One region of the Spirillospora sp. NPDC047279 genome, then DNA from elsewhere that is predicted to be linked to it. Evidence: riboswitches for the same ligand, from Rfam matches in the RefSeq annotation. Region 1 holds a riboswitch; the other holds the start of a gene.
What was found. A riboswitch is a leader RNA that binds a small molecule or an ion and turns the genes downstream of it on or off. The one in region 1 is predicted to bind thiamine pyrophosphate.
Positions count from the first base shown of each region.

Region 2: it holds a riboswitch for thiamine pyrophosphate, as region 1 does, so the genes downstream of both, thiC (phosphomethylpyrimidine synthase ThiC) here and ABZ810_RS26590 (cytosine permease) in region 1, are expected to answer to the same signal.

Region 1 covers NZ_JBEYUA010000010.1:288,249-292,435, forward strand. The annotation lists gene ABZ810_RS26575 (DNA-formamidopyrimidine glycosylase family protein) at 1-659, shown strand, start outside; gene ABZ810_RS26580 (SSI family serine proteinase inhibitor) at 764-1,189, opposite strand; gene ABZ810_RS26585 (rhodanese-like domain-containing protein) at 1,263-1,595, shown strand; TPP riboswitch at 1,640-1,770, shown strand; gene ABZ810_RS26590 (cytosine permease) at 1,762-3,219, shown strand; gene ABZ810_RS26595 (PAS domain S-box protein) at 3,335-4,187, shown strand, end outside.
Region 2 covers NZ_JBEYUA010000022.1:77,814-82,000, forward strand. The annotation lists gene ABZ810_RS40365 (ATP-dependent DNA helicase RecQ) at 1-245, opposite strand, end outside; gene thiC (phosphomethylpyrimidine synthase ThiC) at 299-2,032, opposite strand; TPP riboswitch at 2,028-2,141, opposite strand; gene ABZ810_RS40375 (amidohydrolase) at 2,241-3,473, shown strand; gene ABZ810_RS40380 (histidine kinase) at 3,549-4,187, shown strand, end outside.

The sequences.
Region 1 (4,187 bases):
TCGTTCACCTGGCCAGGGCCGGATGGTTGCGCTGGCGGGACGAGGTGCCCACCAAACCGGTACGCCCGGGGGGTAAGAATCCGCTGGCCCTGCGGGTGCACCTCGACGACGGGTCCGGCTTCGACCTGACCGAGGCCGGCACCAAGAAGGGCCTGGCCGTCTACCTCGTGCGCGACCCCGCCGAGGTGCCCGGGGTGGCCTCGCTGGGGCCCGATCCGCTCGACGGGTCGTTCACCACCGAACGGCTGGCCGGGATCGTCCAGGGGCGGCGGACGCAGATCAAGGGCCTGCTCCGCGACCAGAAGGTGATCGCCGGCATCGGCAACGCCTACTCCGACGAGGTGCTGCACGTCGCCAGGATGTCGCCGTTCAAGATGGCCTCCTCGCTCACCGACGACGACATCGCGACCCTGCACGAGGCGATCGTGACCACCCTCAACGACGCGGTGGAGCGGTCGCGCGGGCTGGAGGCGCAGGACCTCAAGGGCGAGAAGAAGACCGGCCTGCGCGTGCACGGCCGGACGGGCCAGAAGTGCCCGATCTGCGGCGACACGATCCGCGAGGTGTCGTTCGCCGACTCGTCCCTGCAGTACTGCCCCACCTGCCAGACGGGCGGCAAGCCGCTCGCCGACCGCCGCATGTCCCGGCTCCTGAAGTGAGAAGACCCTGAAGGAAGGCCGCCGACATGAGAAGGCCCCGGTCGCGCGCCGACCGGGGCCTTCTCCAGCTGACCGAGTCCGAACGGGGTGGACTCGTCAGCGGTCTACCGGGGGACGCCGCCGAACAGAGGCGAGAGCTTCTGCCAGCGGCTCATCTCGCAGCCGTCGCCGCGGGTGAACTTCGCGTCCACGGGCTTACCCTGCCAGGTGCCCTTGACGGTGGCGACCTGGGGGCCACCGTAGATCTTCGTGCACATCTGGTCGGCGGGCGGGGCCTTGAACGGGTCCTGGGCCTTGGTCAGGGCCGCGCAGGCCTTCGCCGCGTCGGGATGATCGCCTCCCACGGGTTCGCAGTTGAGCGTCCAGTCCTTGGCCGCCGCCTGCTCTGAGGCCTTGACCTGCACGGTCAGGGCGTCCTTGGAGGCGGAGGGCGAGACGGACGTCGGTGCGGTCGTGTTGCCGGGGGAGCTGGAGGCCGGTTCCTCGCCGCAGGCGGCCAGTGACATGATCATGGCTATGCCGGGCGTCATGTAAAGGAGCGTCCGATACCGCATGCGTGATTCGACGCGGGAGGGTTCCGCGCGGTTCCATGGAGGAGTGATGATTTTCGGGGACGACGTCCCGGCCGTGGACGCGGCCGAGGTTCCGGAGGGCGCCTACCTTCTCGACGTCCGTGAGCAACATGAGTGGGACGCCGGGCACGCGCCCGGGGCCGCGCACATCTCGATGGCCGAGCTGAGCGATCGTGCCGGGGAGATCCCGCGCGATCAGGACGTCTACGTGATCTGCCGGTCCGGCGCCCGGTCGGCGCAGGTGACGGTCGCGCTCAACCAGGCCGGATGGCTGGCCAAGAACGTCGACGGGGGCATGAAGCGCTGGGCCGAGGCCGGACGGCCGATGGAGGGCGACGCGGCGGGGCCGCCCTACGTGGCCTGACACGATCCGGCGGGGACGATGTACGATTCGTCCCGTTCACAGCCTCACCCCACCGCGGGAGCTCGGGCCGACCGGGCTGAGAGGGCGACTGGTCGTCCACGGACGGCAAGGGCGTCGCCGACCGCATGAACCTGTCCGGGTAATGCCGGCGTAGGGAGCGTGCTCGATGACGTCCAGCCTGCGTGAACGCCCTCGTGACGAGGTGCCGTACACCCTCGACGAACCGGCGCCCAAGGTCCTCAGCTTCTGGGACCAGGGCGCCTTCTGGGCCAACCTCGGGGTCAGCCTGTTCGCCTTCTCCGGCGCGTACACCGTGCTCGCGCCGGACGCGAACGGCGTGCCGACCCTGTCGATCGTGGCCGGCATCGTCGCCATGGCCGTCGGCACCGCCATCGGCGGGCTGATGCTGGGCCTGTCGGCGGCGCCCGGCGCGATCACCGGGAAGCCCGCGATGGTGCTGCTGCGCGGGCTGTTCGGCGCGCGCCTGTCGTACGTGCCGACCGTGCTCAACATCGCCCAGCTCATCGGCTGGGGCACGTTCGAGCTGATCGTGATCGCGGACGCGGCGCGGGCGCTCTGGGACGGCGTGCCGCGCTGGGGGTACGTGATCGCGGCGGGCGTGCTCACCACGGTCCTGACCATCTGGCCGCTGGGCTCGGTCCGGATGTTGCGCAGGTACGTGACGGTCGCGGTGATGATCGCGCTCGTCTACTTCTACGTCCAGCTGCTGCGCGAGCCGCTGCCCGACCTCACCGAGGGCTCGTGGGGCGGGTTCTGGATCGGCGCCGACGCGGCGCTCGCCGTGTCGATCTCCTGGGTGCCGGTGGCCGCCGACTACACGCGGCACGCCCGCAGTGCCCGCAGCGCGTTCGGCGCCGCGGCGGTCGGCTACTCGGCCACCCAGATCATCGCCTACGTCCTCGGCCTGCTGGCCCTGGCGCTGGTCGCGGGCGACTCCACCAAGATCTTCGACCCGTTCCTGGGCGTGACACTGGGCACGCTCTTCTTCGCCGTGTTCGTGCTGCGCGAGGCCGACCAGTCGTTCGCCAACGTCTACTCCACCGCCGTCTCCATCCAGAACCTGGTGCCGCGCGCCGACCGCCGGGTCCTGACCGTCGCGCTCGGCGCGCTGATCACCGGGCTGGCGCTGATCCTCGACATCGGCGACTACGCGAGCTTCCTGTCACTGATCGGCTCGGTCTTCGTGCCCATGCTGGGCGTGCTCGCCGCGGACTTCTTCCTGGGGCGGGGACGGCTTTCACGGGCGAAGCCCACCACGCCGGACGGGGGGCGTGGGGGGTCGTCCCCCCTCGGGCAGAGCGGCCGGCGGGGCGACTGGAACACCTCGGTCACGGCACCGTCCCGCTGGGGCATGATCGCCGCCTGGGCGGTGGGCTTCGTCACGTACCAGCTGATCAACCCCGGCACGGTGAGCTGGTGGGCCGGCTTCTGGCAGGACGTCCAGGAGGCGATCGGGTTCACCGCGCAGAGCTGGATGAGCGCCTCGCTGCTGTCGTTCCTGGTGGCCGGAATCGCGACGCTGCTGGTCGGCCGGGTCGCCGGGCTCGGCGGCGGCGGGGGCGGCGGCCGGAACGACGGCAAGATCGACTCTGCCGCCGCGTGAACGGCCGGTGAACGATCCCGACGGCGAAGGTTTGCGGGAGAACGCGGTCGCCGGTGGAAACGTTTCGGCACTGGATGCCCGGCGGCACCGCAAGATCCGGTGGCACGATACACACGTGCAGCTTTCGGTTCACGACCCGATCCTCCGCGCGGTCATCGAGTGCGCGGCGGATGCGATCGTTGCCGTGGACCGCTCGTTCCGGGTGACGGTGTGGAATCCGGCGGCCGAGCGCATGTTCGGCTGGAGTGCCGAGGAGATGCTCGGCCGGGTGCCGCCGATCGTGCCGGACGAGCTGAAGGCCGAGCACAACGCCGTCCAGGAACGCCTGCTCACCCGGCGCGCGGGCGAGGGCGACGGCGCGCAGATCTCGATCGCCACCCGCCGCTTCCACCGCGACGGCCACCTGATCGACGTCCGCATCGACACCAGCGCCCTCCAGGACCGCGACGGCACGCTGCTCGGCTGGGTCGGCGTCTACCACCCGGTCGAGGAGGACGAGGTCGCCCAGCACCACATGGCCGAGCGTGCCCGCCTCGTCCGGCGGCTGAACGACATCGTCGCCGACCTCAACGCCGAGCTCGACCTGGCCGTGGTCCTCGACCGGATCACCGCCGCGCTGATCGAGCTGACCGGCGCCGACGCCGGCGGCTTCGTCCGCATCGAGGACGACCGGCTGCGGCTGGTGAGCATGTACGGGCTGCCCGACCACATGCGGGGCGCCTCCGCCGACCTGCGGTCCAGCCTGGTCGGCGAGCTGCTGCGCTCGGGCAAGACCGTCATGCTGGCCACCGGCGAGCGTCGGCTGGGCGACCTGGTCTGGTCCGAGCTGCCCGGCCTGCACACGATCGCGCTCGGCCTGTCGTTCCTGCAGAACAAGCCGTACGGCGCGCTCTACGCGCTCTTCTCCGGCCGCAAGATCGGCCACACCGAGCTGGAGCTGCTGGAGCTGCTGGCCGGGCACGCCGGGG
Region 2 (4,187 bases), on a different contig from region 1:
CGTTGCAGCGCGATCAGCGGAGAGATCACGATCGTCGGGCCGTCCAGCAACTGGGCCGGCACCTGGTAGGCCGCCGACTTGCCGCTGCCGGTCGGCATCACCACCAGGACGTCGCGCCCCCGGAGCAGGTGCTCCATCGCCTCGCCCTGGCCCGGCCGCAGCTCCCGCCAGTCGAAGACCTCCCTGGCGACGCGGCGGATCCGCCGCCGGCCGGTGAACCTGCCCCATCCATCTCGAACGCCCATCGATCACCTCCGTGGTGCGCGCTGTGTTACCCCGAGGCCGTGGACTTAGTCCGTCAGCCGTCGGCGGGCGCGACGGGAAGGTAGACCGTGCCGCCGGAGGCCTGGAACTCGGCCGATTTCTCGCGCATTCCGGCGGCGAGCGCGTCGGCGCCGGTGAGGCCGTTCTCGTCCGCGTACCTGCGCACGTCCTGGGTGATCTTCATCGAGCAGAAGTGCGGACCGCACATCGAGCAGAAGTGCGCGGTCTTGGCCGGGGCCGCGGGCAGCGTCTCGTCGTGGAACGAGCGGGCGGTGTCCGGGTCGAGGGAGAGGTTGAACTGGTCCTCCCAGCGGAACTCGAACCGGGCGTCCGACAACGCGTCGTCCCACGCCTGGGCGCCCGGATGCCCCTTGGCGAGGTCGGCGGCGTGCGCGGCGATCTTGTACGCGATCACGCCGGCCTTGACGTCGTCGCGGTCGGGCAGGCCCAGGTGCTCCTTGGGCGTGACGTAGCAGAGCATCGCGGTGCCGTACCAGCCGATCATCGCGGCGCCGATGGCCGAGGTGATGTGGTCGTAGCCGGGCGCGATGTCGGTGGTCAGCGGCCCGAGCGTGTAGAAGGGCGCCCCGCCGCACCAGTCCTGCTGGAGGTCGACGTTCTCCTTGATCTTGTGCATCGGGACGTGCCCCGGGCCCTCGTTCATGACCTGGTTGCCGTACTCGGCGGCGATCGCGGTCAGCTCGCCCTGCGTGCGCAGCTCGGCGAACTGCGCCTCGTCGTTGGCGTCGTGGATCGACCCGGGGCGCAGGCCGTCGCCCAGCGACCAGGTGATGTCGTACGCGGCGAAGATCTCGCACAGCTCGCGGAACCGGGTGTAGAGGAAGTTCTCCTGGTGGTGGGCCAGGCACCAGGCCGCCATGATCGAGCCGCCCCGGGAGACGATGCCGGTCTTGCGGCGGGCGGTGAGCGGCACGTACGGCAGCAGCACGCCCGCGTGGACCGTCATGTAGTCGACGCCCTGCTCGGCCTGCTCGATCACGGTGTCGCGGAAGACGTCGAACGTGAGCGCGGCGGGGTCGCCGCCGACCTTCTCCAGCGCCTGGTAGAGCGGGACGGTGCCTACCGGGACGGGGGAGTTGCGCAGGATCCACTCCCGGGTGGTGTGGATGTCGCGGCCGGTCGACAGATCCATGATCGTGTCGGCGCCCCAGCGGGTCGCCCAGGTCATCTTCTCCACCTCGTCCTCGATGGAGGACGCCACCGCCGAGTTGCCGATGTTGGCGTTGACCTTGACCAGGAAGTTCCGGCCGATGATCATCGGCTCGATCTCGGGGTGGTTGACGTTGGCGGGCAGCACGGCGTGCCCGGCCGCGAGCTCGGCGCGGACGAACTCCGGCGTCACGCCCTCGCGCAGCGCGACGTACTCCATCTCCGGCGTGATGTCACCCCGGAGCGCGTACGCGCGCTGGGTGACCGGCCCGCCGGACGCCCTGCGCGGGCGGCGCGCGGCGAACGCGGCCCGGTCGCGCAGCGGGTCGGCCGGCTTGCGGCCGTCGTCCTCGGGACGCGCGGGACGGCCCTCGTACTCGGCCGTGTCGCCCCGCTCGGCGATCCACCCGGCGCGCAGTGCGGGCAGCCCGCGCCGCACGTCGGTCTCGTACGCGGGGTCGGTGTACGGCCCCGAGGTGTCGTACAGGACCACGGCGTCCCCGTTGGTCAGCGGCACCTCGCGCATCGGCACCCGCAGGTCGGGGCGCGAGCCCTGGAGGTAGGTCTTGCGGGAATGTGAAACCACGGTGTCGTTCATGACGACTCGATCTCTCCCTACGCCGGCATTACCCGGTCAGGTTCCAGCGGTCAGCGGCCGTCCCAGCCGCTATCTCAGCCCGGTTCGCCGGGCCCCCGCGATCTGTCGTGCCCGACGTTAACCCGGCGGACCCCGGTTGCCGCAACCGCGTCCGGCGCGGTATTCGCGTGCGCGGCGACGGGGTATCAGCCGTCACGGGGGGTAATCAATGTCGACCGACGCAGTGGCCGGGCTGGACGAGATCCGGCCCGCCCTGACCGATCTCTACAAGGATCTCCACGCGCATCCGGAGCTCTCGTTCGCCGAGCACCGCACCGCCGGGGTGATCGCCGAACGGCTCACCGGGCTCGGGCTGGAGGTGACGACCGGCGTCGGCCGGACCGGGGTGGTGGGGGCCCTGCGCAACGGCGCCGGGCCGATGGTGCTGCTGCGCGCCGACTTCGACGCGCTGCCGGTCACCGAGCGCACCGGGCTGCCGTACGCGAGCGAGACCGACGGCGTGATGCACGCGTGCGGGCACGACATGCACGTGACCTGCCTGCTCGGCGCGCTCGACCTGCTGAACGGGGCGCGCGACTCCTGGTCGGGCACGGTGCTGGCGGTCTTCCAGCCCGCCGAGGAGATCGGCGCCGGTGCCCGCGCGATGGTCGACGACGGGCTCTACGACCGGTTCGGCCGGCCGGACGTCGTGCTGGGCCAGCACGTCGGGCCGTTCCCCGCGGGCTGGCTGGGCGCCCACGCCGGGCCGGCCTTCGCCGCGACGGACGCCCTGGACGTGCGGATGTACGGGCGGGGCGGGCACGGCTCGCGGCCGGAGACCACGATCGACCCGGTCGTCATGGCGGCCGCGACCGTCATGCGCCTGCAGACCGTGGTGTCGCGCGAGGTCTCGGGCAACGACACCGCCGTGGTGACGGTGGGGGCGATCCAGGCGGGCACCAAGGACAACATCATCCCGGACGAGGCCGAACTCAAGATCAACATCCGGACGTTCACCGAGGCCGTGCGGGGCAAGGTCCTGGCGGCGGTGGAGCGCGTCATCAAGGCCGAGGCGGCCGCCTCCGGCGCGCCGCGCGGCCCGGAGATCGGCACGGAGTACACCTTCCCCGTGGTGACCAACGACCCCGCGGCCACCGAGCGCACGATGGCGGCGTTCCGCGACCGCTTCGGGGCCGACCACGTCATCGACCCCGGGCCGGCGACGGGCAGCGAGGACGTCGGGCACTTCGCCACCTCGGCCGGGGTGCCGATCTGCTACTGGCTCTTCGGCGGCTGCGACCCGGAGACGTTCCTGACGGCGCTGAAGAACGACCGGGTGGAGCAGGACGTCCCGTCCAACCACTCGCCGGGGTTCGCCCCGGTCATCGAGCCGACGGTGACCGCCGGCGTGACCGCGATGGTCACCGCCGCGCTCACCTGGCTCGGCCCCGCGGCGGGCTGACGGCCGGCACCCTCGGGACACACCGCGACGGGCACCCGGCCGGAGGTCAAGGGAGGGGTCGGCTACGGTATTGGCGTGGTGAGCGTGCGCGGGATGCGGCCGGAGACGGTGGACGGCCTGATCGCTGCCGTCCTGGCGGGCGCGGCGCTGGCGGTGACGCTGGCCTGGCCCGACGAACGGACCCTGGACGCCGGCGGGCTGGCCCTGCTGATCGGGATGCACGTGCCCCTGGTGTGGCGGCGGCGCGTGCCCGGCGTCGTGCTGCTGGCCTTCCTGGTGCTCGTGCTCCCGTTCCACGTGCTCGGCTACCAGCACCACGCGGTGGTGCCCGCCACGATGCTGGCGCTCTTCACCTACGCCCTGATGGGACGGCGCGTCCGGGCGGCCGTGACGTGCGGGGTCGTGCTGCTGGCCATCTGCGCGGTCACGTTCGCGATGCGGGCGGGCGGCAGCAGCGGCATCGAGCAGATCGGCGCGCTGGAGGCCATCGTCGCCGCGATCATCGCGGTGCAGGGCTGGCGCGTCTACAAGGCCCGGCTCGCCGCCATCACCGAGCGCGCGGAGCGGGCCGAGCGCACCCGCGAGGAGGAGGCGCTCCGGCGCGTCGCCGAGGAGCGCCTGCGCATCGCCCGCGACCTGCACGACCTGCTCGCCCACACCATCACCGTCGTCGGCGTCCAGGCGGGCGCCGCGGCCCACCACGTGGCGGGCGGC